Regions from separate parts of the Streptomyces sp. NPDC051315 genome, predicted to be linked through region 3. Evidence: riboswitches for the same ligand, from Rfam matches in the RefSeq annotation. Region 3 holds a riboswitch; each other region holds the start of a gene.
What was found. Region 3 has a riboswitch for cyclic di-AMP ahead of ACIBBD_RS10820 (peptidoglycan DD-metalloendopeptidase family protein). Riboswitches for the same ligand answer to the same signal wherever they lie in the genome.
Positions count from the first base shown of each region.

Region 1: another riboswitch for cyclic di-AMP. It lies ahead of ACIBBD_RS05680 (C40 family peptidase); the one in region 3 lies ahead of ACIBBD_RS10820 (peptidoglycan DD-metalloendopeptidase family protein).
Region 2: another riboswitch for cyclic di-AMP. It lies ahead of ACIBBD_RS29700 (M23 family metallopeptidase); the one in region 3 lies ahead of ACIBBD_RS10820 (peptidoglycan DD-metalloendopeptidase family protein).
Region 4: another riboswitch for cyclic di-AMP. It lies ahead of ACIBBD_RS06385 (M23 family metallopeptidase); the one in region 3 lies ahead of ACIBBD_RS10820 (peptidoglycan DD-metalloendopeptidase family protein).

Region 1 covers NZ_JBITEN010000002.1:590,318-597,217, reverse strand. The annotation lists gene ACIBBD_RS05710 (adenosylmethionine--8-amino-7-oxononanoate transaminase) at 1-183, opposite strand, end outside; gene bioB (biotin synthase BioB) at 176-1,366, opposite strand; gene ACIBBD_RS05700 (8-amino-7-oxononanoate synthase) at 1,515-2,642, shown strand; gene ACIBBD_RS05695 (DUF397 domain-containing protein) at 2,710-2,952, opposite strand; gene ACIBBD_RS05690 (helix-turn-helix domain-containing protein) at 2,962-3,822, opposite strand; gene ACIBBD_RS05685 (ATP-binding protein) at 4,036-4,494, shown strand; gene ACIBBD_RS05680 (C40 family peptidase) at 4,862-5,335, opposite strand; cyclic di-AMP (ydaO/yuaA leader) riboswitch at 5,339-5,540, opposite strand; gene ACIBBD_RS05675 (hypothetical protein) at 5,890-6,198, opposite strand; gene ACIBBD_RS05670 (ATP-dependent Clp protease proteolytic subunit) at 6,206-6,841, opposite strand.
Region 2 covers NZ_JBITEN010000018.1:52,187-59,086, forward strand. The annotation lists gene ACIBBD_RS29685 (GNAT family N-acetyltransferase) at 1-1,992, opposite strand, end outside; gene ACIBBD_RS29690 (HPr family phosphocarrier protein) at 2,171-2,452, shown strand; gene ACIBBD_RS29695 (GntR family transcriptional regulator) at 2,667-3,359, opposite strand; gene ACIBBD_RS29700 (M23 family metallopeptidase) at 3,548-4,303, opposite strand; cyclic di-AMP (ydaO/yuaA leader) riboswitch at 4,317-4,484, opposite strand; gene ACIBBD_RS29705 (M16 family metallopeptidase) at 4,710-6,098, opposite strand; gene ACIBBD_RS29710 (M16 family metallopeptidase) at 6,095-6,900, opposite strand, start outside.
Region 3 covers NZ_JBITEN010000004.1:361,032-367,931, forward strand. The annotation lists gene ACIBBD_RS10795 (aspartate aminotransferase family protein) at 1-565, shown strand, start outside; gene ACIBBD_RS10800 (helix-turn-helix domain-containing protein) at 637-1,314, shown strand; gene ACIBBD_RS10805 (DUF6126 family protein) at 1,311-1,433, shown strand; gene ACIBBD_RS10810 (tyrosine-protein phosphatase) at 1,465-2,262, opposite strand; gene ACIBBD_RS10815 (alpha-galactosidase) at 2,473-4,545, shown strand; cyclic di-AMP (ydaO/yuaA leader) riboswitch at 4,852-5,010, shown strand; gene ACIBBD_RS10820 (peptidoglycan DD-metalloendopeptidase family protein) at 5,015-5,986, shown strand; partial or broken gene ACIBBD_RS10825 (DUF6250 domain-containing protein) at 6,237-6,662, shown strand; gene ACIBBD_RS10830 (SGNH/GDSL hydrolase family protein) at 6,789-6,900, shown strand, end outside.
Region 4 covers NZ_JBITEN010000003.1:16,637-23,536, reverse strand. The annotation lists gene ACIBBD_RS06420 (DUF4406 domain-containing protein) at 1-136, shown strand, start outside; gene ACIBBD_RS06415 (NUDIX domain-containing protein) at 139-819, shown strand; gene ACIBBD_RS06410 (ASCH domain-containing protein) at 845-1,246, shown strand; gene ribA (GTP cyclohydrolase II) at 1,282-1,917, opposite strand; gene ACIBBD_RS06400 (MarR family winged helix-turn-helix transcriptional regulator) at 2,035-2,550, opposite strand; gene ACIBBD_RS06395 (dihydrofolate reductase family protein) at 2,691-3,839, shown strand; tRNA gene ACIBBD_RS06390 (tRNA-Met) at 3,971-4,044, shown strand; cyclic di-AMP (ydaO/yuaA leader) riboswitch at 4,352-4,511, shown strand; gene ACIBBD_RS06385 (M23 family metallopeptidase) at 4,519-5,541, shown strand; gene ACIBBD_RS06380 (hypothetical protein) at 5,677-5,910, shown strand; gene ACIBBD_RS06375 (PrsW family intramembrane metalloprotease) at 6,008-6,900, opposite strand, start outside.

The DNA of each region.
Region 1 (6,900 bases), on a different contig from region 3:
GATCGCCGACCACCAGGACGACATGCCGTCCACCAGGTCGGCCGAACCGTCCGCCGGCCGCAGCCGCACCCCGCTCGCCGACTCCACGACGAGCGGCTCGACCCGGCCGGGCATCGGACCGTACGGATGCCACACATGCCGCCGGTCGAGGTCCAGCAGCTCGGACACGCTCAGCTCAGGCATTGGGCGCGAGGTCCGTCCCGGCACCCCGGCGGCGTACGGCGACCAGGTCCGTACGCGGCTCACCGGTGGGCGCGGCCGCGGCGGAACCACAGACACCGCCCCCCTCGTGCGATCCGCAGCCCGCGCTCTCGTGCGATCCGCACCCCGCGCTCTCGTGCGACCCGCAGCCCCCGCCGGCGGCCCGGTGCTCCGGCAGCGTCACCCGGTCCGCGCCCTCCACCTCGAAACCGGCGTCCGCGATCATCTCCAGGTCGGCCTTGCCCGCCTGGCCCTCGCTGGTCAGGTAGTCACCGAGGAAGATCGAGTTGGCCAGGTGCAGCGCGAGCGGCTGCATCGTGCGCAGATGGACCTCACGTCCGCCCGCGATCCGCACCTCCACGTCCGGGCACACGAACCGCACCATGGCCAGGATCCGCAGACACCGCTGCGGGGTGAGATGCCACTCCTTGGCCAGCGGGGTGCCCTCGAACGGGATCAGGAAGTTGACCGGAACCGAGTCGGGGTCCAGCTCGCGCAGCGCGAAGACCACGTCGACCAGGTCCTCGTCGCTCTCACCCATGCCCGCGATCAGACCCGAGCAGGCGGACAGCCCCGCCGCGTGCGCCTTCTGCACCGTGTCCACCCGGTCGGCGTACGTGTGCGTGGTCGTGATGTCCGCGTACGTCCCCTCGGACGTGTTCAGGTTGTGGTTGTAGGCGTCGGCGCCCGCCTCGCGCAGCCGCTCCGCCTGGCCGTCGGAGAGCAGGCCGAGGCAGGCGCACACCTCGACCTCCTCGTTCTGCTCCTTGATCGCCTTGATGGTCTCCGAGACCCGGTCCACGTCCCGGTCGGTCGGGCCGCGCCCGGACGCCACCAGACACACCCGCTTGGCACCGCCGGCCAGCCCCGCGGCCGCCGCCTGGGAGGCCTCGTCGGGCTTGAGCCAGGTGTACTTGAGGATCCCGGCCGTGGAGCCCAGCCGCTGGGAGCAGTAGGAGCAGTCCTCGGGGCACAGCCCCGACTTCAGGTTGACGAGATAGTTGAGTTTCACCCGTCGCCCGAACCAGTGCCGGCGCACCTTCCCGGCCGCGGCCACCACATCGAGCAGGTCGTCGTCGGACGTCGCGAGGACGGCCAGCGCTTCCTCGCGGGTCGGCAGCTCGCGCCGAAGCCCCTTGTCCACCAGCGTGTTCAGCAGGTCCATGAGAGCCGATCCTGTCCTACGGACCCGCTCCGGGCCAAGGTAGGGATCACACAACACACCCGGTTCGACGTGTGGGTATTGCCACACCATGGGTGGCCGGTCCTACGGCTAGTGTCTGTCCGCTACCTACAAAAGCCCCGGAGGAGCCATGGCGTTCGGCTGGATCGACGAACAGGCGGAGCTGCGCCGCCGTGCCGGACTGGTACGGACCCTGCGGCCCCGGCCGGCCGACTCGCCGCTCCTCGACCTCGCGAGCAACGACTACCTGGGCCTGGCCCACCACCCCGAGGTCACCGAGGGCGCGGCGCGGGCCGCCCGGACCTGGGGCGGGGGCGCGACCGGTTCCCGGCTCGTCACCGGCACCACCGAGCTGCACACCGAACTGGAGCGGGAACTGGCCGACTTCTGCGGCTTCGAGGCGGCCCTGGTCTTCTCCTCCGGCTACGCCGCCAACCTCGCCGCGGTCACCGCGCTGGCCCCGCACGGCTCCCTGATCGTCTCCGACGCGGGCAACCACGCCTCGCTCATCGACGGCTGCCGGCTGGCCCGCGGCACCACCCAGGTCGCCGCGCACGCCGACCCCGACGCGGTGCGCAAGGCGCTCGGCACCCACGACGGTCCGGCGGTGGCGGTCTCCGACACGGTCTTCTCGGTCGACGGCGACGCGGCCCCGCTGGCCGCCCTGGCCGGGGCGTGCCGGGACCACGGCGCCGGGCTGGTCGTCGACGACGCCCACGGGCTCGGCGTCCTCGGTGACGGCGGGCGCGGTGCCCCGCACGCGGCGGGGCTGGCCGGCGCCGAGGACGTCGTCGTCACGGTGACGCTGTCCAAGTCGCTCGGCAGCCAGGGCGGAGCCGTGCTCGGTCCCGCGCGCGTGATCGACCATCTGGTCAACGCGGCCCGGACGTTCATCTTCGACACGGGCCTCGCCCCGGCGGCGGCGGGCGCGGCCCTGGCGGCCTTGAGGCTGCTGCGCCGGGAGCCGGAACGCGCGGCACGCGCGCGTGCGGTGGCGGGTGAACTGCACGCGCGGCTGACGGCCGCGGGTCTGGAGGCGGTCCGTCCGGACGCCGCGGTCGTCTCCGTGCGTGCGCCGTCCCCGGAACAGGCCGTGCGCTGGGCGGCGGACTGCCGGGCGGCAGGCCTGGCCGTGGGCTGCTTCCGGCCTCCTTCCGTGCCCGACGGCATCTCGCGTCTGAGGCTGACCGCCCGCGCGGACCTCTCCGAGGCTCAGATCGAACGCGCTGTACTGGTGATCGACGGCGCACGGCCGTGAGTCGGCGTGACACGGTCGCGCACCGGCGTGACGGGTAGTCCCGTGGACGGGTGGGGAAGGACGGGGGTCAGCGGAGCGCGGCCGTGAAGCCCGTCCAGCTCTCGGGGGAGAAGAGCAGGGCGGGTCCGGCCGGGTTCTTGGAGTCGCGTACGGCGAGCAGACCGGCCCATGGTCCGGTGGCCGGACGGGCCGTCTCGACGCAGTTGTTGGCTCCCGTGCTGTAGCTGCTGCGCAGCCACCGCAGACCCTGCGGATGGCGGCGGTCGTGCAGGTCGGTGCTGGAGGGAACGTTCCGAGGCAGTGCGGTCATGGTGCCTCCCTACGCGCCGTCAGCTGTCGCGGCGAGGTAGTCCAGTGTGTCTTCGGGGGAAAGGGCGTGCGTCCGAAGGGCGTCGAAGGCCTCGGTGTAGGCCTGGAGGTCTTCTTTCCGTTCGAGGTAGAGGCTACTCGTCAAGTGGTCGAGAACAACCACATCCAGATCAGAAGTGCTCGAAAATGAGAAGATAACGAAAGGCCCGGTGACGCCGATGTGCGCCCCGGCGCTGAACGGCAGTACCTGGAGCCTCACTTGGGGCAGCCGTGCCGCCTCCACCAACCGCTCCAGCTGCCTCGCCATGACCTCGGGGCCGCCCACCTCCCGCCGCAGCACCGCCTCGTCCAGCACCGCGTTCAACTCCAGGGGCGGCCGGGTGCGCAGCACGTCCTGCCGGGCCAGCCGCACCTCCACCAGCGTGTCCAACTGCTCCTCGCCGGCGCCCTCGAGGGCGGCCCGGGTCACCGCCCGCGCGTACTCGGGCGTCTGCAGCAGCCCCGGGACCACGGTCGTCTCCAGCGTGCGCATCGCGCTCGCCTGCGACTCCAGGCTGATGAAGTCCCGGTAGGCGGGCGGCAGCACCCCGCGGTAGGCGTGCACCCAGTGGTCCCGTCCGCCGCTGTCGGCCGACCCGGCCAACGCCAGCATCAGTTCGCGCAGTTGGGGATCGCCCACGCCGTAGGCGTCGAGGAGTAACCGCACATCGGCCGGTTTCGTACCGCTGGTGCCGGTCTCGATCCGGCTCACCTTCGACTGGTGCCAGCCCACGAGTCGGGCCGCCTCACCACTGGTGAGTCCCAGGCGGGCACGTAAGGCCCGCAGTTCGGCCCCCAGTTTCCGGCGGCGTACCGCGGGACCGTGCTGCATCGGAGTCTCCTTACTCCTCCCGAGCCGTCCACATACGCTCTGCCCTGGCAGAGTTCACCGCATCGGGCGACAGATATATGCATACCTTGGTGGATCGCCACCCGTGACGGGCGCGGTGATGGCAGTCTGGCGACGAAGCACCAGTCCGGGACCGTACTCGAACCATCCGCACCGTGTCGGACTCCGGTCCCGTGGGAAAGGGACGAGGTCGCCATGGCAGACCACCTGGAAGCATCCGTCACTCTGCCGAGCGATCCTGCCTCGGTGTCCACGGCCCGCGCGTTCGTGCTGACCACGTTGGGGGAGTGGGGCCTTCCGGCGGAGACGGAGGCGGCCGACACCATCCGTCTCATCGTCTCCGAGCTCGCCACCAACGCCGTCCAGCACACCTTCGGGCAGTCCCCCACCTTCACGGTGGACCTGGTGCTCGAACGCGACGAACAACTGCGCCTGGGCGTGACCGACAGCCACCCGCGCTTCCCCAGACGGCTGCCGGCCGCCGTCCAGCAGGACAACGGCCGGGGCATGGTGATCATCCGCTGGCTGACCGCGGAGTGCGGCGGCAGACTACGGGTCCGCCCCACTCGCGAGGGCGGCAAGACGGTCCTGATCGAACTGCCGTGGACGGCTCCGGTGGAACCGGTGCCGGCAGCGGGTCAGCAGGAGCCGTGACCGGCGGGGGCGGGGGCGACGCCGTCGGGGCCGCTCGGCCGGTGGCCGCGCACCGGGTCACGCGAGCCGCTCGGCGCGGGGCCGGGCCGCTCACCCGGGGCGCGGCCGACCGTATGGGCCCGCGACCGTGCCGGTCCGCGTGACGGTGCCGGCCCACGTGGTGGAGCCGGTCCACGTGACCGCAGCGGTCCGCGGGACCGCCGCGTGCCGGCGACCGGGCGCATACGGCCCCCGGACGGGAGGCGCGCGTCAGAGGGCCGCTGACGGCCCTGAGGGGGCCGTCCTTCCCCGAACCGCCACCGCGGGGCCGGGGGCGGATCTCCGGGGCGGTGGCGGCGCGTCAGGACGCCGCCACCACCCCGGAGGGTCACTTGACCCGGCCGTACCAGACGCTCTTGGTCCAGATCTTCTGCAGCCGCACCACGTCGCCGGTCTTCGGCGAGTGCCAGATCTTGCCCTTACCGGCGTAGATGCCGACGTGGTACACGTTCGACCCCGAGTGGAAGAACACGAGGTCGCCGGCCTTGCGGTTGCTCGCCGAGATGTGCTTGGTCTTGTTGTACTGCTGGGCCGCCGTACGCGGCAGCTTCTTGCCCGCCTTCTTGAACGAGTACAGCGTGAGCCCCGAGCAGTCGAACCTGTTCGGCCCAGTGGCGCCGTACTTGTAGGGGGAGCCCTTCTTGGAAGCCGCGACCTGGAGTGCCTTCTTCGCGGGCGTGGCGGCCGCGGCGTCGGAGGCGACACCCGGGACCACGATCGAGCCGCCCACGGCGGCGATGGCGAAGGCCGAGGCCGTACCGGCACGGGCCATGAGCGACGGGACACGATTGAGCGCAGTCATGCGCAACCCTTCGTCAGCCGCCTGTGAAGGATGACCTGTCGGATTCGGGCTGACAAAGTTGCCCGGCCGCTGCTGCGGCTTCACCCCAAGGGCTGCTCGGCCCGGTCATGGCGTGACCGTTCCGGCGACCCGTCGTGCTTGGGTCCTCCACTCCTGCCGATGCACTTCTGTCGACCGGTCATCCGGGCGGCGGCAGGACTCGGCGTCCGCCCGGACCGCCCCGCCGCTTGTGGCGGGGGCTTGTCGTCAGACAGGGATCTTGGCGCACCGATGTCCGAAAATCCCAACGCAACCGGGGATTTGTGGGGTTACTCACCACTCACCCGTTCGGGTGGACACCCTGATGGCCGGTCAGGTGTCAAGACGACGAAATGCCCCCGGACCAGCACTGGAACCCCTCCTTCCGCCCTTTCGGCCCCTCATTCGCGCAACCGCTGTGGGCTGGAAAAAGCAGCCACGGATACGCCGAACGTGGGTACGTCTTCTGGGTCGTTTCGACTCCGGTGCGGACGTCACGCTCTCGGCGAACACGGCCGGGTCCGGACGCCGATGCGTCAACTGTCGGGGAGTGGAGGCACCGTGACGCGCGCTGTGCGGCGCTCCCCGTCGAGGACGCGCAGCGCCCGCGCGAGGGTCGGCGCGTGCAGTTCGCTCTCGCCCCGCTGGTGCATCAGCGTCAGCGCGTCCCGCAGCGCGGTCGCCCGGCCGACCAGTGCCTGGGCCGCGCGCAGTCCGCGGTAGGTGTCGCCGTGGTGGGCGGGGTTGATCCGGCCGAGCAGGTCGACCACCTCCAGGTAACGGTCGATCAGCTCGGCCTCGGCCCGGGTCAGCGCGGGCAGCGGCGGCAGCTCGGGAGGCAGCATCGGCGGCTCACCTCGCGCCCGGCGCGTCGCCGGCGTCCCTGCGGCCCGGGACGATCCGGTCCGCCAGCCCGTACGCCACGGCCTCCCGCGCGTCGAGGACGCGGTCCCGCTCGATGTCCGCGCGCACCTGCTCCGGACGGCGCCCGGTGTGCCGTACGAGCATCTCCTCCAGCAGCGCGCGGACGCGGGTCAGTTCCTGGGCCTGGATCGCCAGGTCACCGGCCTGGCCCTGGACCGGCTCGGGCAGGGCCGGCTGGCGGATGACGACACGCGCGCCCGGCAGGACGTACCGCTTGCCCGGCGTGCCGGCGGCCAGCAGGACGGCGGCGGACGTGCCGGCCTGGCCCAGGCAGACGGTCTCCACGTCGCACGTGAGGAAGCGGAGCGTGTCGTAGACGGCCGACATCGCGCTGAACGAGCCGCCGGGGGAGTTGATGTACAGCGAGATGTCCCGGTCCGGGTCCTTGTGCTCGAGGTACATGAACTGGGCCGTCACGTCGTTCGCCGACGTGTCGTCGATCGGTGTCCCGAGCAGGACGATCCGCTCCTCGAGCAGCTTGGAGTAGGGATCCAGCGTCCGGTGCCCGGAACTCGTGCGCTCCGTGAACTCGGGCAGGACATGGCGGGCGGACGGTCGGGTCATGGGAACCCCTCCTTCGACGTCTGTAAAAAATGTACAGGATGTACGTGACGTTAGAATGG
Region 2 (6,900 bases), on a different contig from region 3:
GCGGACCGCGCGTTCGGCGGCGGGGTAGGCGGGGATGAGGTGGGCGCCCTCGGGAGCCTCGGCCACGGGGGCGGGTCCCGGGCCCGTGCCCGGTGTCCCCGCGTCCGCCGTCGCGGCACGCGCGCGTGGGGCGGTGCTCGTGGCGGCCGACAGGGCCTCGGCTAGGCCGCCGAGTTCCACGTGCACGACGAGCACCGGCTTGGCGGGGCCCCTGGCCGCGGCCGAGCGCAGCGCCGCCGCCAGTTCCGCGTCGCCGGGCGACGCCTCGCCGATCGCCGGGATCGCCGTCACCACGACCGCGTCGCAGGTGTCGTCGGTCAGGGCCCGCACGAGCGCCGCGTGGAAGTCCTCCGCGGACGCCTCGGTGGTCAGGTCCAGCGGCGGCAGCGGGCGCAGCCCCTCGGAGAGGCACGCGTCGTACGTCAGCAGTCCCAGGGACTCGGAGTTGCCCAGGATGGCCACCCGCGGGCCTCGCGGCAGCGGCTGGCGGGCGAGCAGGAGGCCCGCGTCCACCAGCTCGGTGATCGTGTCCACGCGGATCACGCCGGCCTGCCGCAGCAGCGCCGACACCGTCGCGTGCGGCAGCCGCGTGGCCCGTACGGCGTGCCCCTGGGGAGCGGATCCCGCGCCCTGCACCACCACGAGCGGCTTCGCCGCCGCCGTACGCCGTGCCAGGCGGGTGAACTTGCGGGGGTTGCCGATGGACTCCAGGTACATGAGGGCGACGTCGGTGTCGGGGTCGTCGTACCAGTACTGCAGGACGTCGTTGCCGGAGACGTCGGCGCGGTTGCCGGAGGAGACGAACGTCGACACGCCGGTGACGCCGGTGACGCCTCCGCCGCGCCGGTGCAGCCGGGACAGCAGGGCGATGCCGATGGCGCCGGACTGGGCGAACAGTCCGATGCGGCCGGGCCGGGGCATCTCCGGCGCCAGGGACGCGTTGAGCCGCACCTCCGGGGAGGTGTTGATGATCCCGAAGGCGTTGGGGCCGATGATCCGCATTCCGTACGCGCGCGCCCGGCGCACGAGGTCGCGCTGGCGCTCGCGTCCCTCGGGGCCGCTCTCGGCGTATCCCGCGGCGAGGACGACGAGTCCCTGCACGCCGTGCTCGCCGCACTCGGCGACGACCTCGGGCACGTGCTCGGCCGGGACCGCGACGACGGCGACGTCGACGGGACCGTCGATCTCGCGCACCGAGCGGTGGGCGGGCACCCCGTCGAGCTGCTTCAGGCCCTCGGGGAAGGCCTTGTTCACCGCGTACAGGTGTCCGGTGAAGCCGGCCTCCCGCAGGTTGCCGAGGATGCTGCGGCCCACGCCGCCGGGGGTGCGGCCGGTGCCGACGACGGCGACCGAGCCGGGCGTCAGCAGCCGCCGTACGGAGCGGGCCTCGGCGCGCTGCTCCCGCGCGCGCTGCACGGCCAGGGAGCGCTCGGTGGGTTCGAGGTCGAACTCCAGTCGGACGACGCCGTCCTCGAAGCTGCGCTTCTGGGTGTACCCGGCGTCCGTGAACACCTTGATCATCCTGCTGTTGGCGGGGAGCACCTCGGCGGCGAACCGGCGGATGCCGCGCTCGCGCGCGACGGCCGCGATGTGTTCCAGGAGCGCGGAGGCCACGCCCCTGCCCTGGTGGGCGTCCTGCACGAGGAAGGCGACCTCGGCCTCGTCGGCCGGCGCGGAGGCGGGCAGGCCGTCGGCGCCGATGCGGTCATAGCGTACGGTGGCGATGAACTCGCCGCCGACCGTGGCCGCGAGTCCCACCCGGTCCACAAAGTCGTGGTGCGTGAAGCGGTGGACGTCCTTGGCGGACAGACGCGGGTAGGGCGCGAAGAAGCGGTAGTACTTCGACTCGTCCGAGACCTGCTCGTAGAAGCTGACCAGACGCTCGGCGTCATCAACGGTGATGGGGCGGACGCGTGCGGTGCCGCCGTCGCGCAGCACCACGTCGGCTTCCCAGTGGGCGGGGTACTCGTGCCGGTCCGGCGCGCTCTGCATGGGCCCCAGAGTACGGCTCGCGTCCGACAGCGGCGCGGGGCAGTCTGTGGAGGACGGAACGTCGGGTCGAGGCCGCGACCCGACGGCCACGGCGGAACGGTACGCAGGACCGTTCCGGGCACGTTTCACGTGTGGAACACTGGTCTAGACAACCCTGAACACCGAAGGGCAGCATCACATGGCTGAGCGCCGCGTCAACGTCGGCTGGGCCGAGGGCCTTCACGCCCGCCCCGCCTCCATCTTCGTCCGAGCCGCCACGGCCGCAGGCGTCCCGGTGACGATCGCCAAGGCGGGGGGCAACCCCGTCAACGCGGCCTCCATGCTGGCCGTGCTCGGCCTGGGCGCCCAGGGCGGCGAGGAGATCGTCCTCGCCTCCGACGCCGAGGGCGCGGACGTCGCCCTCGACCGGCTGGCCAAGCTGGTCTCCGAGGGGCTCGAGGAGCTTCCCGAGACCGTCTGAGCCTCGCCCGCAGCGCGTACGGAGCCGCGTCGCCCTTCACGGGCGGCGCGGCTCCGCCGTTTTCCCGCGCTCGCTGCGGAGAAATCTCGGGAGGCATGACGGAAAATAGTCCGGGCACACGAAGAGCGCGCCGTCGGAAATTCCGGGCGCGGCAGAAAAAGGGCAGCGGAAATACAGCTCCGCCGAATTCCCTTCTTTGTATACGGCCCCCGTGTTAATGACGCGGGCCCGACATGTTTACGACGTGTTGCGAAGTCCTCACACGGTCCTGGCGGTCCCCGCCCGCGAAGCGCAGCCGGTGTGCGGCGGACGAGCGCTCGGTGTGCAGCGCGGTGATCGCCCGCGCGCGCTCGCCGTCGCCGCGCGCCACCGCGTCCACGATCGCGCCGTGCTCCGCCCAGGACTCCACCGGGTTGGCGGGCGCGTCCACCGCGTACATCCAGGCGATCTTGTGACGCAGCTGGGTGAGCGTCGAGGTCAGGGCATGGCTGCCGGAGGCCTGGGCCAGCGTCTCGTGGAACCACCCGCCCAGGGAGCGCAGATCCTCGCTGCTGCCCCTCCTGGCGCGCTCCTGCCCCAGCCGGACGAGGCCGCGCAGCACCTTCAGATGCGCTTCGGTGCGCCGCTGGGCGGCCCGGGCCGCACCGAGCGGCTCCAGCAGCATGCGCATCTCCAGCAGGTCGGCGGCCTCCTGCTCGGTCGGTTCGGCGACGCACGCGCCCGCGTGCCGCCGCGTCACGACGAAGCCCTCCGCCTCCAGCGTGCGCAGCGCCTCCCGGACGGGGACGCGCGAGACGCCGTAGCGACGGGCCAGGAGTTCCTCGGTGAGGCGGCTGCCGCGCTCGTAGACACCCGCGACGATGTCGTCCCGGATGGCCGTGCACACCGAGTGCGCCGGAATACGCATGACCGACCTCCGCCTTAATCCCCGTGAAACGTCGACGAATGACGTGTGGTCAGTGACTCTATTGCAATGAGCCGCAATTTCCGACGGCGGGTCGGAATCCATGGATATTTTTTGGACAGCGGGGAGCGGGAAACGGCGAAAGCCCCGGCCGGAAGGGCCGGGGCTGCACGATCTGTCGCCGTACGTCGTCAGATGTTCACGCCGTGCTTGCGGAGGTAGGCGACCGGGTCGATGTCCGAGCCGTACTCGGTGCTCGTACGGGCCTCGAAGTGCAGGTGCGGGCCGGTGACGTTGCCCGTCGCGCCGGAGAGGCCTATCCGCTGGCCCGGAGTGACCTTCTGGCCCACCGAGACGCTGATGGACGACAGGTGACCGTACTGGGTGTACGTGCCGTCGCTCATCCGGATCACGACCTGGTTGCCGTAGGCACCGCCCCAGCCGGCCTCGACGACGGTGCCGAGCCCGACGGCGTGCACGGGAGTGCCGCTCGAGGCGTGGAAGTCGATGCCGGTGTGGCTGCCGGAGGACCACAGGGAGCCACCGGACTTGTAGCCGGTGGACACGTAGGACCCGGTGATGGGCGACACGAAGGTGTTCAGGCGCTCGCGCTCGGCCTCACGGGCGGCGCGGGCCCTGGCCTCGCGCTCCTTCTTGATCTTCGCGGCGGCCCGGGCGGCCGCCTCCTTGCGCGCGGCCTCCTCCTGGGCGGCCTGCTTCTGTGCGGCGGCCTGGTCGTCGATCTGCTCGGCGACGGAGTCGCCGATGGTGACGACGGGGATCAGCCCGGTCTGTTCCGCGGAGGTCTCGGCGGCGAGCGCCGGCGAGGAGGCCACGGTGCCGATGACGCCGGTGGTGGTGAGCGCCGCGATGCCCGCCGCGCGGGCGGTGGTGCGCTTCATCCGGCTGGGACGACGGTGCTTCCCGGTGGCGCAGGTGAACGCCATGAAGTCGAGTGGTCCTTTCCTTCCCTCTCGCCTACCGGGTTAGCTGACGGGTTCGGAGCAGGAAGGTCTCCTACGGGCCCCCTCGCGTCACGCGCGGGCGTCCGATTCACCCCAGGGACTGTGTACTTGGGTCCCCGGCTCCCCTGGCTCGCGCCGTACGGGGACTCGGCGATGGCTGTCCGGTGCCGCGGATGCGGCGCACTGCCCGACGAACAGCCCGGATGAAACTAGACGCGCCCGCTGTCAATCCCCAAACGGAACGCGGCTTTTGTAGCGCATGCCACAGGGCAGACAGGCAACCTCTCCCTCAATTCGGACATCAGGAGGCCCTGGTGACGCGTCGGTCACCAGGGCCCCTCGCACCCGCGCGTGGCCCGGCGGCCGGGCGTGCGCGCTGTCGCGGTGCCTACTCCGCGGACACGACCTTCACCTCGCCGATGCCCAGGGCCTCGACCGGCTCCTTGATCTGGGCGGCGTCACCGACGAGGACGGTCACCAGACGGTCGACCGGGAAGGCGCTCACGACGGCCGCGGTGGCCTCCACGGTGCCGGTCGCGGCCAGCTGCTGGTACAGCGTCGCCTGGTAGTCGTCGGGAAGGTGCTGCTCGACCTGGTCGGCCAGCGTGCCGGCGACGGCCGCCGCGGTCTCGTACTTCAGCGGTGCCACGCCGACCAGGTTCTGCACGGCGACGTCGCGTTCGGCGTCGGTGAGGCCCTCGGCGGCGAGGGTGCGCAGCACCTGCCAGAGGTCCGCCAGCGCGGGACCGGTGTTCGGGGTGTCGACGGAGCCGCTGATGGCGAGCATCGCGGCGCCCGTGCCGTCCGGCGCTGAGCGCAGGACCTGCCCGAAGGCGCGCACCCCGTAGGTGTAGCCCTTCTCCTCGCGCAGGACGCGGTCCAGGCGGGAGGTGAGGGTGCCGCCGAGGCAGTACGTGCCGAGCACCTGCGCGGGCCACACGCGCGCGTGCCGGTCGGGACCGATGCGGCCGATCAGCAGCTGCGTCTGGACGGCGCCGGGACGGTCCACGATGACGACCCGGCCGGTGTCGTCGGCGGTCACCGGCGGCACCGGCCGCGGCTGGGCCGAGGAGCCCGTCCAGGCGCCCAGGGTGTCGCCGAGGACCGCGTCCAGGTCGACCCCCGTGAGGTCGCCGACGACCACGGCCGTGGCCGTGGCGGGGCGGACATGCTTCTCGTAGAAGGCGCGGACGGCCGCCGAGTCGATGGTCTCGACCGTCTCCGCCGTGCCCTGGCGGGGGCGCGACATGCGCGCGGTGGCCGGGAACAGCTCCTTGGAGAGCTCCTTGGCGGCCCGCCGGGAGGGGTTGGCCAGCTCGTGCGGGATCTCGTCGAGACGGTTGCGGACGAGCCGCTCGACCTCGCTGTCGGCGAACGCGGGCGCCCTGAGGGCGTCGGCGATCAGCCCGAGGGCCTTGGCCAGGCGGGAGACCGGCACCTCGAGGCTCAGGCGGACGCCGGGGTGGTCGGCGTGCGCGTCGAGGGTCGCGCCGCAGCGCTCCAGCTCGGCGGCGAACTCCTCGGCGGAGTGCTTGTCGGTGCCCTCGGAGAAGGCCCGCGCCATGATCGTGGCGACGCCGTCGAGGCCGGCCGGCTCGGCGTCCAGGGGCGCGTCCAGGAGGACCTCGACGGCGACGACCTGCTGGCCGGGGCGGTGGCAGTGCAGAACGGTCAGGCCGTTGTCGAGCGTCCCGCGCGCGGGGGCGGGGAACGCCCACGGCCTGGCCTCGCCCGCCTGCGGCTGGGGGTGGAAGTCCATCGTGGCGAGCTCGGTCACTGGGCCGCCTCCTCGTTCTCGTCCTCGTCGGCGGTGTTCTCGGTGCTTGCGGCGTTCTCGGCGCTCTCGGCGCCTTCCGCGCTCTCGACGGGCTCGTAGACCAGCACGGCCCGGTTGTCGGGACGCAGACGGGCCTGGGCGATCTCCCGCACCTCATCCGCCGTGACGTCCAGCACGCGCTGGACGGCGGTCAGGGCGAGCTGCGGATCACCGAAGAGCACGGCGTACCGGCAGAGTTCGTCGGCGCGGCCGGCGACCGTACCGAGACGGTCCAGCCACTCGCGCTCCAGCTGGGCCTGGGCGCGCTCCATCTCCTCGGCCGTGGGGCCCTCCTCGGCGAAGCGGGCGAGCTCCTCGTCGATGGCGGTCTCGATGACCGGCACCTCGACGTCACCGGAGGTCTTCACGTCCAGCCAGCCCAGGGAGGGAGCCCCGGCGAGCCGCAGCAGGCCGAAGCCGGCCGCCACCGCCGTACGGTCGCGGCGGACGAGCCGGTTGTAGAGGCGGGAGGACTCGCCGCCGCCGAGGATGGTGAGCGCCAGGTCGACCGCGTCGCACGCGCGCGTGCCGTCCTGCGGCAGGCGGTAGGCGGCCATCAGGGCGCGGGCCGGGACCTCCTCCTCGACGACCTCGCGCAGCTGCTCGCCGATGATGTCGGGCAGGGTGCCGTCACGGGGAGCGGGCTTGCCGTCATGGGCGGGGATCGAGCCGAAGTACTTCTCGATCCAGGCGAGCGTCTGCTCCGGGTCGATGTCGCCGACGACCGAGAGGACCGCGTTGTTGGGCGCGTAGTACGTGCGGA
Region 3 (6,900 bases):
GGTCGGCGCCACGCTCGGCAAGGACTGGATCTTCAAGAAGGTCTACTCGTCCATGGACCGGGTGCTGGTGCACTCGGCGAGCTTCGGTTCCAACGCGCAGGCGATGGCGGCCGGTCTCGCGGTGCTGTCGGTCATGGAGAACGAGCAGATCGTCGCCAACGCCCGCGTCACCGGGGAGCTGCTGAGGTCACGGCTCGCCGCGCTCACCGAGAAGTACGAGCTGCTCGCCGACGTCCGCGGCCGGGGCCTGATGATCGGCATCGAGTTCGGCCGGCCGAGGTCGCTGAAGCTGCGCGGCCGGTGGGCCATGCTCCAGGCCGCCCGCAAGGGCCTGTTCGCGCAGATGGTGGTCGTGCCGCTGCTCCAGCGCCACCGGATCCTCACCCAGGTCTCCGGCGACGAGCTGGAGGTGATCAAGCTGATCCCGCCGCTGGTCGTCGGGGAGAAGGAGGTGGACCGGTTCGTCGGCGCCTTCACCGAGGTGATGGACGACGCGCACAGCGGGGGTGGTCTGATGTGGGACTTCGGCAAGACGCTGATCAAGCAGGCGGTGGCCAATCGGTGAGCGGATCCCGGCGCCTTTGCCTCTGAGGCAAGAAATTTGCCGCAGAGGCAAAGCTCGGGCTGAATGGAGGCATGAGCTCCTCCGCCGCCGAAGACGGCTCCGGCGCCTCGGCCGGTTCCGGCCCCGGCACCGCTCCCGGTTCCGGCGCCGCTCCCGGCCCGGACGACGCCCTGCCCGCCGTCGCACCGCAGTTGCGCGCCCTGCGCCGCCGGGCCGGACTCACCCTGGAGACCGCGGCCCGTGCCGCCGGTCTGTCGCCCGCCCACCTCTCCCGGCTGGAGACCGGGCAGCGCCAGCCCTCGCTGCCGATGCTGCTCGCGCTCGCCCGCGTCTACGGTACGACCGTCTCGGAACTGCTCGGTGAGACGGTCGCCGACCGGGACGCCGTCGTGCGCGCCGCCGACATGGAGCCGACCCACGCGGGTGGCTGGACGTACTGGCAGGCCGGCGCCCCCGGGCGGGGCATGCAGGCCCTGCGCGTCCGGGTGCCGTACGGCTCCCAGGGCGACATCGTGCGCGTGCACCCCGGTGAGGAGTGGCTGTACGTCCTCACCGGACGGCTGCGGCTGCGCCTCGGTGACACCGCCCACCTGCTCGGACCCGGCGACAGCGCGCACTTCGACTCGCTGACCCCGCACCGGATCGCCGCGCGGGACCCCGACGGGGTGGAGCTCCTCTTCGTCCACACCCTGCTGCAGAGCCCGACGGCCGCCCTGTGCCTCGGTCCCACCCCTGGAGAGACGTCATGAGCGACATCGAGGAGAGGTTCCCGCGCGGCCTGTGGATCCGGCTGATCGTCTACCTCGCCGTGGGACACGTCTTCGCGGCCTTCCTCTGGCTGCTCTTCGAGGTCGGCGCGAACAAGTAGCAGCCCCCCGGCGCCCACGGCGGCCGGCGGCTCAGTCGAGCATCCGCTCGCGCAGCCGCTCGCGGGTCTCCGGGGCGAGCCGCAGGCCCTGCTCCAGGTAGGCGTCGACGCCGCCCCACGTCTCCTCGATGGTCTCCATCGCCGCCGCGAGGTACTCGGCGCGGGCGTCGAAGAGAGGGCTGAGCAGCTCCATGACCTCGGGGGAGTAGGCCGAGGCGGAGGTGCTGCTGCGGTGCACCTTGTAACGGCGGTGCTTGGCGTTCGACTTCAGGTAGTCGTCGAGGATCGCCTCGCGTTCGACGCCGAGGGCGAGCAGGGTCACCGCGACGGACAGGCCCGCGCGGTCCTTGCCGGCGGCGCAGTGCATCAGGGCGGGGACGCTGTCCTCGGCGAGCGCGTGCACCACCTGGGAGTGCTCGGCGGTGCGCTCCCGGATGATCGTGCGGTAGGAGACGATCATCCGGTGCGCGGCCTTGCCGTCGGCGAGTATCTCGCGCAGCTGGTCGAGGTCGCCGTCGCGGACCATCTTCCAGAACTCGGCGCCGTCCGCCGGGTCCGTCAGCGGCAGGTTCACATTGCGCACGCCCGGCAGCTCGACGTCCGCGCCCTCCAGCTTCTGGTCCGCCGCGTTGCGGAAGTCGAAGATCGTGTGCAGGCCGAGGGAGGAGAGGAACGCCGCGTCCTCGTCGGTCGCGTGCGCGAGGTGGCCGCTGCGGTACAGCACGCCGTGACGCACCCGCCGTCCGTCGACGGTCGGCAGGCCGCCCACGTCGCGGAAGTTGCGCACAGCGGCCAGCTCGGGCTCGGTCGACGGAATCTGCTGCGTCACAGGGGCTCCTCCGGTCGTCGGGTCCCGGCCGGCGCGGCTCGGGTTGGCCGACGGAACACTTCCCCGACCATACGACACGGATGCATGGGCCACCGGGTTGTCCACAGGCGAGCGGAACGCCCGGCCCGGTGACCCAGGTTTGCCCAGCGGGACACCGGCCCCCGATGATGTTGGCGCTTGATCGCACCTGTTCGAATCAGTGGGGGTTTGATGCCCGAGTCCGCCGCCGACGGCCGTACCTGGCTCCTTTCCGGGCCCGGCAGCAGCTACGCCGTCCATGTCACCGAGGCCGACGAGCTCGTGCATCTGCACTGGGGCCCGCGGCTCACCCTCGCCGACGCCGAGGCGCTCGCCGAGCGGCCGCTGCCGGACTACTGGCCCTTCGAGTCGCCGCTCGACGGCCGGGAGGAGTACCCGGTCGAGGGCGGCGCCCGCTTCGTCCGGCCCGCCCTGTCCGTGCGCACCGCCGGGCGGCGCGGCACCGAGTGGACCTTCGGGGGGCACGAGGTCGTCGGCGACGAGCTGCGGCTGCGCTTCCTGGACGGCGGACTCGCCGTCACCCTGCACTACCGGATGCGGGGCGACGTCGTGGAACGCCGGGCGACCCTGCGCAACGAGGGCGACGAGCCGCTGGAGCTGCTCCGCGCCGACTCCGCCACCTGGACCCTGCCCGACCGCGACGGCTGGCGCCTGTCCCAGCTGCACGGCCGCTGGGCCGCCGAGTCCCGTCTCACACGGTCCCCCCTCACCTACGGCGAGAAGGTCATCGGCAGCCGCCGCGGCCACACCGGCCACCAGCACCTGCCCTGGATCGCCCTGGACACCGACGCGACCGAGGAGCGCGGCGAGGTCTACGGCTGCGCCCTCGGCTGGTCGGGCTCCTGGCGGATCGCCGTCGCCCAGCTCCCCGACGCGCGCGTGCAGATCACCGGCGGCGCCGGCTACGACGACTCGGGCCTGCTCCGGCTGGCGGCGGGGGAGTCCTTCACCACGCCCGTCTTCGCCGGCCTGTGGACCGACGCCGGCTTCGGCGGCGCGAGCCGCGCCTGGCACGCCTACCAGCGCGCGTACGTGATCCCGGACGCCGACCGCGACCGGCCCGTGCTGTTCAACTCCTGGGAGGCCACCTACTTCGACATCTCCGAGGAACAGCAGGCGGCCCTCGCGCGCCGCGCCGCGGACATCGGCGTCGAGCTGTTCGTGGTCGACGACGGCTGGTTCGGCGCGCGGACCGGCGACCACGCGGGCCTCGGTGACTGGCGGCCCAACCCCGACCGCTTCCCCCAGGGGCTGAAGCCCCTCGCGGACCAGGTGCACGCGCTCGGCATGCAGTTCGGCATCTGGGTCGAGCCCGAAATGGTCAACCCCGACAGCGACCTGTACCGGGCGCACCCCGACTGGGTGCAGTTCCAACCGGGACGGCAGCGGACGGAACTCCGCAATCAGCTCGTCCTCAACCTCGCGCGCGAGGACGTCCAGGAGTATCTCTGGCACCAGCTGGACACGCTGCTGTCCAGTGCGCCCATCGACTACGTCAAGTGGGACTTCAACCGTTGCTTCACCGACGCCGGCTGGCCCGACGACCCCTATCCGCAGCGGCTCTGGGTCGACCACGTGCGCGCCCTGTACGCGCTGCTGGACCGGCTGCGGGCGGCCCACCCGGGTGTCGCCTTCGAGTCCTGCTCGGGGGGCGGCGGGCGGATCGACCTCGGGGTCATGAGCCGCACCGACCAGGTGTGGACCTCCGACAACACCGACCCGCTGGACCGGCTCGCCATCCAGCACGGCTTCAGTCAGATCCATCCCGCGCGCGTGATGGCCGCCTGGGTCACCGACAGCCCCAACACCCAGCTCAACAGCCGGGTCAGCTCGCTGCGCTTCCGGTTCGTCAGTGCCATGGCCGGCGTGCTCGGTATCGGCGGCGACCTCTCCGAGTGGACCGAGGGGGAGCTCGCCGAGGCCCGGCGGTGGGTCGGCCTCTACAAGGAGATCCGGCCCCTCGTGCAGCACGGCGACCTCCATCGGCTGCGCCCCCCGGAGGGCGGGCTGAGCGCGGTGCAGTACGTGCGCGGGGGCGAGACCGTCGTCCTCGCCTGGCTCCAGGCGCAGCGGTACGGCGAGCCGGTGCCGTCCCTGCGTCTGCGCGGCCTCGACCCGACAGCCTCGTACGAATGCCTCGAAACGGGCGAAGTGCACCGAGGGGCGGTGCTGTTGCATCACGGGCTGCGTACCGGGCTGCGTGGTGACCTTGATGCGACGGTTATCCGACTGCGTCGCATCTGAGGTATCTGTCCGGATTGGAATCCTTCATTCCAACTCGCTGTGGAATAAAGGACCCTGGAGACGTGTCACGTGAGGAGCGTCATATTCGTGACCGTGTGTCGCCCGTCATGTTCACGTAATGGTGCGGGTTTTCCGGGGTGTTCGGTGAAAAGGCGGACTCTCGGCTCACGGACGGTGACCGGGATTCCTCGCGGCGGATCAAGAGAAAGGCGTTAACGGCACAACCTCTGCTTGTCCCCGTGCGTCTTGGTCGCTTACGTTCCACCCCAATCCGGGCGGACCGCCGAATCCTGCCGCCGCCCGGAGTCCGCACACTCACCCGTGCCCGGCAGGAGCGGGGGACCCACAGGCACAACCGCCTGGTCCGGTCTCCGGAACAGGCTAGGGGTAAAGCCGCGTCTCGGCGCGGCCGGACATCTCCAGTCCGCACCCGACAGCTCACCTCGCAGGCGCCGGAGAGGAATTCGCCATGCCCGCGAAGGGTAAGCACCGCCGTCCGAAGACCCAGCGTTTCACCCGCTCCATAGCCGTCGCCGGAACCGGGGGCGCCGCGCTCGCCCTTCCGCTCATGGGGGCCACCGGCGCCCATGCCGCGCCGGCGGAGTCGGCGGCCCAGTCGGTCTCCTCGGCCGCCGAGAAGGCCGTCCAGGCCGTGCCGGTCGCGCAGCGGACCGTCGCCGAGTCGCAGACCGCCGCGAGCACCCGCACCTACACGGTGCGGGCCGGCGACTACCTCTCGAAGATCGCGGACGAGCAGAACGTCAGCGGTGGCTGGCGCACGCTGTACGAGGACAACCGTGAGGCCGTCGGTGACGACCCGTCGCTGATCCACCCCGGCCTCGAGCTCTCGATCGGCAAGAAGGCCACGACCGGCGCCACCAAGAAGCCGTCCGCCGCGTCCGGTTCCTCCTCGTCGAAGTCCTCGAAGTCGACGCAGTCGTCGAAGTCGTCGAAGGCGTCGGAGTCCTCCGCCGAGTCCTCGTCGTCGCAGACGTCGGCCACCCTCACCGCCGGGAACGGCGGCACCTCCAGCGGTTACGCGCAGCCCGTGTCCGGCGCCACCGTCGGTACCCCGTACCGCATGTCCGGCAGCATGTGGTCCAGCGGTTACCACACCGGCGTCGACTTCGTCGTCCCGACCGGCACCTCGCTCAAGGCCGTCGCCGCGGGCACGGTCGTCTCCGCGGGCTGGGGCGGCGCGTACGGCAACCAGGTCGTCGTCAGGCTCGCCGACGGCAACTACGCCCAGTACGCCCACCTGTCCGCGCTGTCGGTCTCGGCCGGCCAGACCGTCTCCGCGGGTCAGCAGGTCGGTCTCTCCGGCGCGACCGGCAACGTGACCGGCCCGCACCTGCACTTCGAGATCCGCACCACGCCGGACTACGGCTCGGACATCGACCCGGTCGCCTACCTGCGCTCGCACGGCGTCTCCGTCGGCTGACCCCCGGTACGACCACCGCACCCACGCCCGCCTGACACGCGCGCCGAAGGCCGGACCCGATCCCCGGGTCCGGCCTTCGGCGCGCGTGCCGCCCGGTCCGTCCGCCCGCCCGGCCCCGGCCTCCGTCCCCGGCCGTCCGGCCCGCAAAGGCCTTCGCCCCCCGGCCGTGGTTCCTGACGGCCCTTCCTGACCGCCGTTCCTGACTGTCGTGTCGCGGTCCTGTGGCGGACCCGCGGAGGCGTCGACAAGGGCCGACCTCGACAACTCCTGGAACGCCGTCGACGTCCGCTCCCCGGACGACCTCTTCGCGACCCCGAGGAGCGGGGCGCTGGCGGAGTACGACCATCTGAAGACGTACTACGTCGGCTACGGAGCCAACACCAACACCACGACCCGGCTGCGCCGCTACGTCGGTCAGGCGGGGGTGCGGCCGCTCGTCCTCGACTGCACCGAGCCGCTCCTCGTCGCCAACGAGCCGAACCGTGTCCGCATCGTCTCCGACGGCTCCACCGTCCAGTGGTGGAACAACGGGCGGCTCGTCCTCGACCACGTCGACCCGGAGCCGTACACCGGTGGGCACTTCGCGTTCCGCACCACCTGGAGCCACTTCCGGATCAGCGGATTCCGGGTGTGGTGTCGACCCACCGGCGCGGCTGACGGTGGGTCTATTCCCTGATTGGCAAAGTCTTTAGGAGTGTCTTATCTCACCGCCCGTCAACCCTTGCCTACGGTCGCGTAAGTCACATTCGAAGGTGAATCATGAACTGCTGTGGCAGACGATTCGAAGAATGACAGCAGATCAGTGATCGGGTCGTACGTGGCGGTGGGGGACAGCTTCACCGAGGGCGTCGGCGATCCCGGGCCCGACGGGGCGTTCGTCGGCTGGGCCGACCGGTTCGCGGTACTGCTCGCGG
Region 4 (6,900 bases), on a different contig from region 3:
ACGCCTCCTCGACCGCTGCGACGCCGTCCTGCGCATCGGCGGTCCCTCCGAGGGAGCCGACCGCATGGTGGCGCGGGCACAGGCGCAGGGCAAGGACGTCTACACCGACCTGACCGACATCCCGGCCGGGGGCTGACGATGGCGGAGAGCACCCACCCCGGGCGTCCGGGCATCGACCTCCCCGACCCCCGCGGCCGTACCGGACTCGACCGTCAGGGGCGCGACCTGACCGGGAACCCCCGGGTCCGCGTCCTCGACGTCGAGGTCCTCGCCTGCGACTGGTCGGTCCTGCGCCGCACCACCTTCGACTACCGGCACAGCGACGGCCACTGGAGCCGCGAGCGGCGCGAGACGTACGACCGGGGCGACGGCGCGACGATCCTCCTCTACGACCCCGCACGGCGTACGGTTCTGCTGACCCGTCAGTTCCGGCTGCCGGCCTACGTCAACGGGCACCCCGACGGCATGCTGCTGGAGACCGCGGCCGGGCTGCTGGACGGTGACGAGCCGCAGGAGGCGATCCGGCGTGAGGCCGAGGAGGAGACCGGCCGGACCGTGCACGAGGTCGCGCACGTCTTCGACGCCTACATGAGCCCTGGCTCGGTCACCGAGCGACTGAGCTTCTTCGCCGCGCCCTACGACGGATCGGTGCCCGGCGCGGACACGGCGGGTGTGGCCGACGAGGGCGAGGACATCACCGTCGTGGAACTGCCCTTCGGAGAGGCGCTCGACCTCGTCCGGCGCGGTGCGATCGCCGACGCCAAGACGATCATGCTGCTTCAGTGGGCCGCGCTCGACGGCCCCTTCCGGCACGGCTGACCAGGGAAATGTGAGGCGATGACAGATGTGGCCACGGGTCGACGGCATGCGGTCGATGGAGCTCGGCACCCCGGACGAGATGCGCGTCCGGCTGAACTCCCTCGTGTTGTCCGGGCGGAAGACGGCCACCACGGGCCTGCTCGCGGAGTACGTGGAGGAGACGGAGGGCCTGGAGTACGTCGGTGAGCGTCTCGCCCTCCTCGACGGCGACGGGCGTTCCGTCGCCACCATCGAGGTCACCGGCGTGCGGCGGACCACCTTCGCCGGGGTGAGCTGGGAGCATGCGGCGGCCGAGGGGGAGGGCGACGCCGACCTGGAGGAGTGGCGTGCGGGGCACCGCCGGTTCTGGAGCGCCGACGGCACGCCGGTGGAGGACGACACGCCCGTGGTGTGCGTGGCGTTCCGGGTGGTGGAGGAGAAGGCCTGAGGACGGGCCGGGCGGGTCAGCCGGGCGGGTGAGCGTCAGCCCACGCTGAGCTCCGTGAGGTCGGCCAGCGGCAGTGTGTGCTGCGTCTGGAGGACCTTCGCCCGCAGGTAACGCACATTGTGCGGGGTGGTGAAGACACCCGTCGGCACCCGGTCGTGGACGTCGATGCCCAGTGTGCGGAGCTGGTCGGCCTTGTCGGGGTTGTTGGACAGCAGGTCCAGGGTGGTGACCTTCAGGGCGCGCAGCATCTGGGCGGCCGCCGTGTAGTCCCGGTCGTCCTCGGGCAGGCCGAGGGCGGCGTTCGCCTCGTAGGTGTCCAGGCCCTGGTCCTGGAGGGCGTACGCGTCGAGCTTGTTGTAGAGGCCGATGCCCCGGCCCTCCTGGCGGAGGTAGAGCAGGACGCCGCCGCGGTCGGCGATGCGCTCGACCGCCTCGCGCAGCTGGGGGCCGCAGTCGCAGCGGGCGGAGCCGAAGACGTCCCCGGTCAGGCACTCGGAGTGCAGCCGCACCAGCGGGCGGGGGCCCGGGTCGCCGAGGACGAAGGCCACGTGCTCCTGGCCGTCGGCCAAGCCGTGGAAGGTGACCAGTTCGGCGTCGACCGAGTAGCCGTCGTGGAAGCGCAGCGGTACCCGGACGCGGGCACGCTCGGTGGCGGCGGGGGTGTGGAGCATGAGGATTCTCCCGGGTCCGGTGGACAGAGCGCGGCTCTGCTTCAGATTTGAAACAGTCACGGTGATCGCGACACTACCTCATGCTTTAAGTTTCAAGCAACGGAGGAGTGGTGTGGCTCACGAGCAGGAGGGCGACGACCGCCTGCGCCACGGCACGCCCTCGGGCCCGCCCCCGCCGTCGTCCCCCTGGAGCCCCTGCGCGATGTGCGTGCAGATCTCCTCGAGCTGCCCCACCTGCTCCGGGGTGAGCCGGTCGAAGAGGGAGGCGCGGACGGTCTCGACGTGGCCGGGAGCCGTCCGCTCCAGCACCGCCATGCCCTCGTCGGTCAGGACCGCGATGCTCCCGCGTCTGTCCCAGCGACAGTTCTCCCGCCGTACCAGCCCGTCCTTCTCCAGGCGCGTCACCGCGTACGTCAGCCGGCTGCGGGTGATCTTCAGCTTCTCCGCGAGATCGGTCATGCGCAGCTGTCGCTCGGGGACCTCGGAGAGGTGAGCCAGGATGGAGTAGTACAGGTGGGGCATGCCGGCCTCATGCTGGAGCTGCCGGTCGATCGCGTCCTCCAGGAGCAGGGAGGCGGCGACATACGCGCGCCAGGCGCGTTGCTCCTCGGGGGTGAGCCAGCGGATCGTCATGCCCCCAGTGTAGGTTTGCTTCAAACTTGAACCAAGGTCGCCGCGGTCCGGTAACCCCGCCGGTACCCGCAGCCCCGTCCACCCCGTCCACCCTCTCTGTCCCTCTGTCCCTCACCCCCTCGCCCGGAGAGACCGCGCCGATGCCGTACCCGTACGTCCTGCTGTCCGCCGCTGTCTCCCTCGACGGCTACCTCGACGACACCGGCCCCGACCGCCTCCTGCTCTCCAGCCCGGCCGACTTCGACCGGGTCGACGAGGTGCGGGCCTCCGTCGACGCGATCCTGGTCGGAGCCGGCACCATCCGCGCCGACAACCCCCGCCTCCTGGTCAACTCGCCCGAACGCCGGGCGGCCCGGCTGGCGGCCGGCGGGGCGGAGTATCCCCTCAAGGTCACCGTCAGCGGCTCCGGTGAGCTGGACCCGGCGGCGAACTTCTGGCACACGGGCGGCGAGAAGGTCGTGTACACGACCGACACGGGTGCCGAGCGCGCCCGGTCGCTCGGCCTCGCGGCCGACGTCGTCCCCCTCGGCCCCGCCCTCGACTGGCGGCGGCTCCTGGAACACCTCCACGACGTACGGGGTGTGCGGCGGCTGATGGTCGAGGGCGGCGGAACCATCCACACCCAGCTCCTCCAGGAAGGCCTGGCCGACGAACTCCAGCTCGTCCTGGCCCCCCTCTTCGTGGGCACCCCGGACGCGCCCCGGCTCTTCGGGCCCGGCGGCTACCAGGGTGGACGGCTGCGGCTCGTCGAGACGCGGCGCATCGAGGACGTCGTGCTGACGCGCTACGAGCCCACCGCGCCCGGCGCCGGCCCGCTCCCCGTGGCCGCCGACCGGCACTGGCTGGCCCTCGCCTGCGAGCTGGCGGCCGCCTGCCCGCCGTCGCGGACCGCCTTCAGCGTGGGCGCGGTGGTGGTGGCAGCCGACGGGACCGAGCTGGCGCGCGGCCACTCCCGGGAGGCCGGCGACCCCGTCGTCCACGCCGAGGAGGCCGCCCTCGCGAAGATCGCCCCGGACGACCCCCGTCTGGCCACGGCCACCGTCTACACCAGCCTTGAACCCTGCACCCGGCGCTCCTCCCGCCCGACGCCCTGCGCCCGGCTCGTCCTCGACGCGGGCGTCCCCCGGGTCGTGACGGCCTGGCGGGAACCGGACACCTTCGTGACCGACGCCGACGGCGCCGGCCTGCTGACCGCCGCGGGCGTGGACGTCGTGGTTCTTCCGGAGTACGAGGAGCCGGCCGCGGCGCCCAACCGCCATCTGCTCCGCGACGCCCAACAGCCGTCCTGACCAAGGCGGTTCGGCTGAGCGGTGGCTCTGGGGGAGGCCCTGCGGGCAGTTCCCCGCAGGCCCCCGAGGAGCCCCCGGATCAATGCGTGCGCTTCGTGTCCCGCAGATGGCGTACACTGGTGTCATACCGACGCGGGGTGGAGCAGCTCGGTAGCTCGCTGGGCTCATAACCCAGAGGTCGCAGGTTCAAATCCTGTCCCCGCTACTGAAGGCCGAGGGCCGGAATCCTGTTTCAGGATTCCGGCCCTCGGTGCGTTCATCCGCCTGATCGCCCTCACGGAAGGTGACCGGCCGAGCGCCCTGCGCATAACAACTGAGTCACCATCAAAAGTCCTGTGGCTGCTGAAGCGTGGTCGAACCGGGGTCAACTCGCCCGTTTTTCACCGCTCGTGAGACAAAAGTCCAGGCCAGAAATGTTGTTGATCAAGCGGAACCGCTTGGAAACCCGGCCCCGCGTCTATTAACGTTCGATAACGCAGCGCGGTCGTCCCAGCCGTCACAAGAGGCGGCTCCGTGCGCACGCGCCGAATCCCGTAAGGGAACCGGGGAACCACCACCTTGGGGTGAATCACGCGGAAGCCGCCGTGAAGTTACGGCCGGTATACGCGCGTAGGAGACCTTCCCGCTCCGAACCCGTCAGCTAACCCGGTAGGCGACGGAAGGAAAGGAGTACGCCCGCGTGGCGTCCAACCGGCCTGCCCCAGAAGCCCCCAGTGTGCCCAGCCAGACCTTCGGCTACGGCAGCTACCGCACCGACGAGGGCCCCTGGGAGGAGTGGAACCCCACCGCGGAGTCCATTCGCCCGGTACGCGGTCGGCACCGCGTCGCCAAGCAGCGCGGCGGACTCGCCCGCAGCTCCACCGTCCTCGGCGTCGGCGTCATAGCCGCCGTCGGCGCGGGCGGCATGGCCAGCGCCAACACCGGCAAGCCGCCGGTCTCCATCTCCATGCCGGACCTCCCCTCCGTGGGTTCCCTGATCTCGGACGACGACACCCCCGAGGAGTCCGCGTCCGCCCTCAGCACCTTCGGCACCACCGTCGCCGCGGACGACAGCAGCGACAGCGCCGCCGACGCCGGCGAGGCGCTGCGCAGCCGGATCATGGCGCAGGCCGAGTCGCAGCAGACCCAGATCGAGGCCAAGGCCCAGGCAGCCGCCGAGGCCGCCGCGGCCAAGGCGGAGGCCGACGCGGCCGCCAAGGCCCAGCAGGAGGCGGAGGCCAAGGCCGCCGCCGCGAAGAAGAAGGCCGCCGAGGAAGCCGCGAAGAAGGCCGAGGCCGAGCGCCTCGCCGAGCTCGCCAAGCAGTACACGCTGCCGACCTCCTCGTACACCATCACCTCCACGTTCGGTCAGGCCGGCGCCTACTGGTCCTCCGGGTACCACACCGGGCTCGACTTCGCCGCCCCCACCGGCACCCTGCTCAAGGCCGTGCACAGCGGCACCATCACCTCGGCCGGCTGGGACGGGTCGTACGGCTACAAGACCGTGCTCACCCTCGATGACGGCACCGAGATCTGGTACGCCCACCAGTCCTCCATCAACGTCAGCGTCGGCCAGAAGGTCGCCACCGGCGACGTCATCGGCCGCGTCGGCGCCACCGGCAACGTCACCGGCGCCCACCTCCACCTGGAGGTCCACCCGGGCGGCAGCGCCTCGGGCATCGACCCGGCGGCCTGGCTGCGGGACCACGGCGTGAACCCCTGAGTCTTCCGGGGAATTTCCGGAGGTCGACGGGGGTCGGTGAGGTCTCCCGTGCGGCACCCGGACGTTTCCCGGATGTTCCGACCCCTGGCCGGAGGCGTGCAATGCGCGCCTCCGGCCTCGGTGTTGTCGCAGCGGATGACGTCTCCGCGCGTGCCCGGCTCCTCCGACCCCGAGGTCTTCCCGCGCGCCCTCGGTGGTGACGGCCGGGGGCGCGCCCCGGTGGCCCCGGCCCTGCCCCCGGCCCAGCCGGCGGTGGCGGCGCCGATCGCCTCCGCCCGGACCGTGGGGCAGTTGCCGGCGCAGGTGGGAGCGGCCGGGCTGGAGCCGACCCGGGCGGAGACCGAGCGGCTCCCGCAGGCCTCGGCGTAGGGGTCCACCGCGGTGTCCCCGGTAGGAGCAGCCCCTACGCCGTACGGCTTACGTCATGACGGTCGCCCGGCCGCCGGGACGCGAGCGCCCGCACGGCTCACGGCTGGTTGGGGCCGTACCCGGAGTACCCGGAGTACCCGGGCTGTGGGGAGCGGGGGTGCGGGTACAGGGACTGCGGCTGGGGTTGCGGTTGCGGCTCGTGCGGGTGAGGGTGCGGCTGCGACTGGGGATACGGGTACTGCGGGTGCCGGCTCGGTCCCGTCGGACGCCCGTGGCCCCGCCCGTGCCCGTAGACCCCGTAGACCCCGTGGACCGGCCAGGGCGGCATGGCCACCGGGACCGGAGGCGCCGTCATGCGGGCCGCGTGGTCCAGCGCGGGGCGCGCGATGTCCTTGCGGCGCCACAGCTCGTGCAGCAACTCCTGCTCCCGCACCACGAAGTCGGTGCCGGCCCGGCCGAGGCGTCCGCGGTGCCGCAGGAACGCGAGGGAGGTCGCGTACGCCTCGTACCGCGCCACCTCGCGCGCGGCCGGCTTGCCCAGATGGCGGCGGGCGTGGTCGCGGGCCAGCCGCCGGGCCCGCATCGAGCCGAGCGCGTACGGCTCCGCCGGGGTGAGCCAGCCCGCGGCCGCGTAGGCGGGGAGTTCCTCGCGCACGGTGCCCAGTTCACGCTGGCGCGTCCACACCACCAGCCAGGTCAGCACCGCGAACGCCGGCATCATGAACGCCCCGTACACCGCGAAGAACCCCCACTCGCCGAGGGTCGACGAGCCGTTCCAGAGGGCGTGCATCACCATCGCGAGCAGCAGTCCGCACAGCGGGAGCAGGACGCGGCGCACGCGCTGCCGGTCCGCGGACAGGGCGGCGACGCCGAAGCCGAGACCGGTCAGCACCGTGAACAGGGGGTGCGCGAACGGGGACATGATGACGCGTACGAAGAAGGTGGCGACGGTGACGGAGGCGATACCGCTGTCCCCGCTGAGCTGGTCGG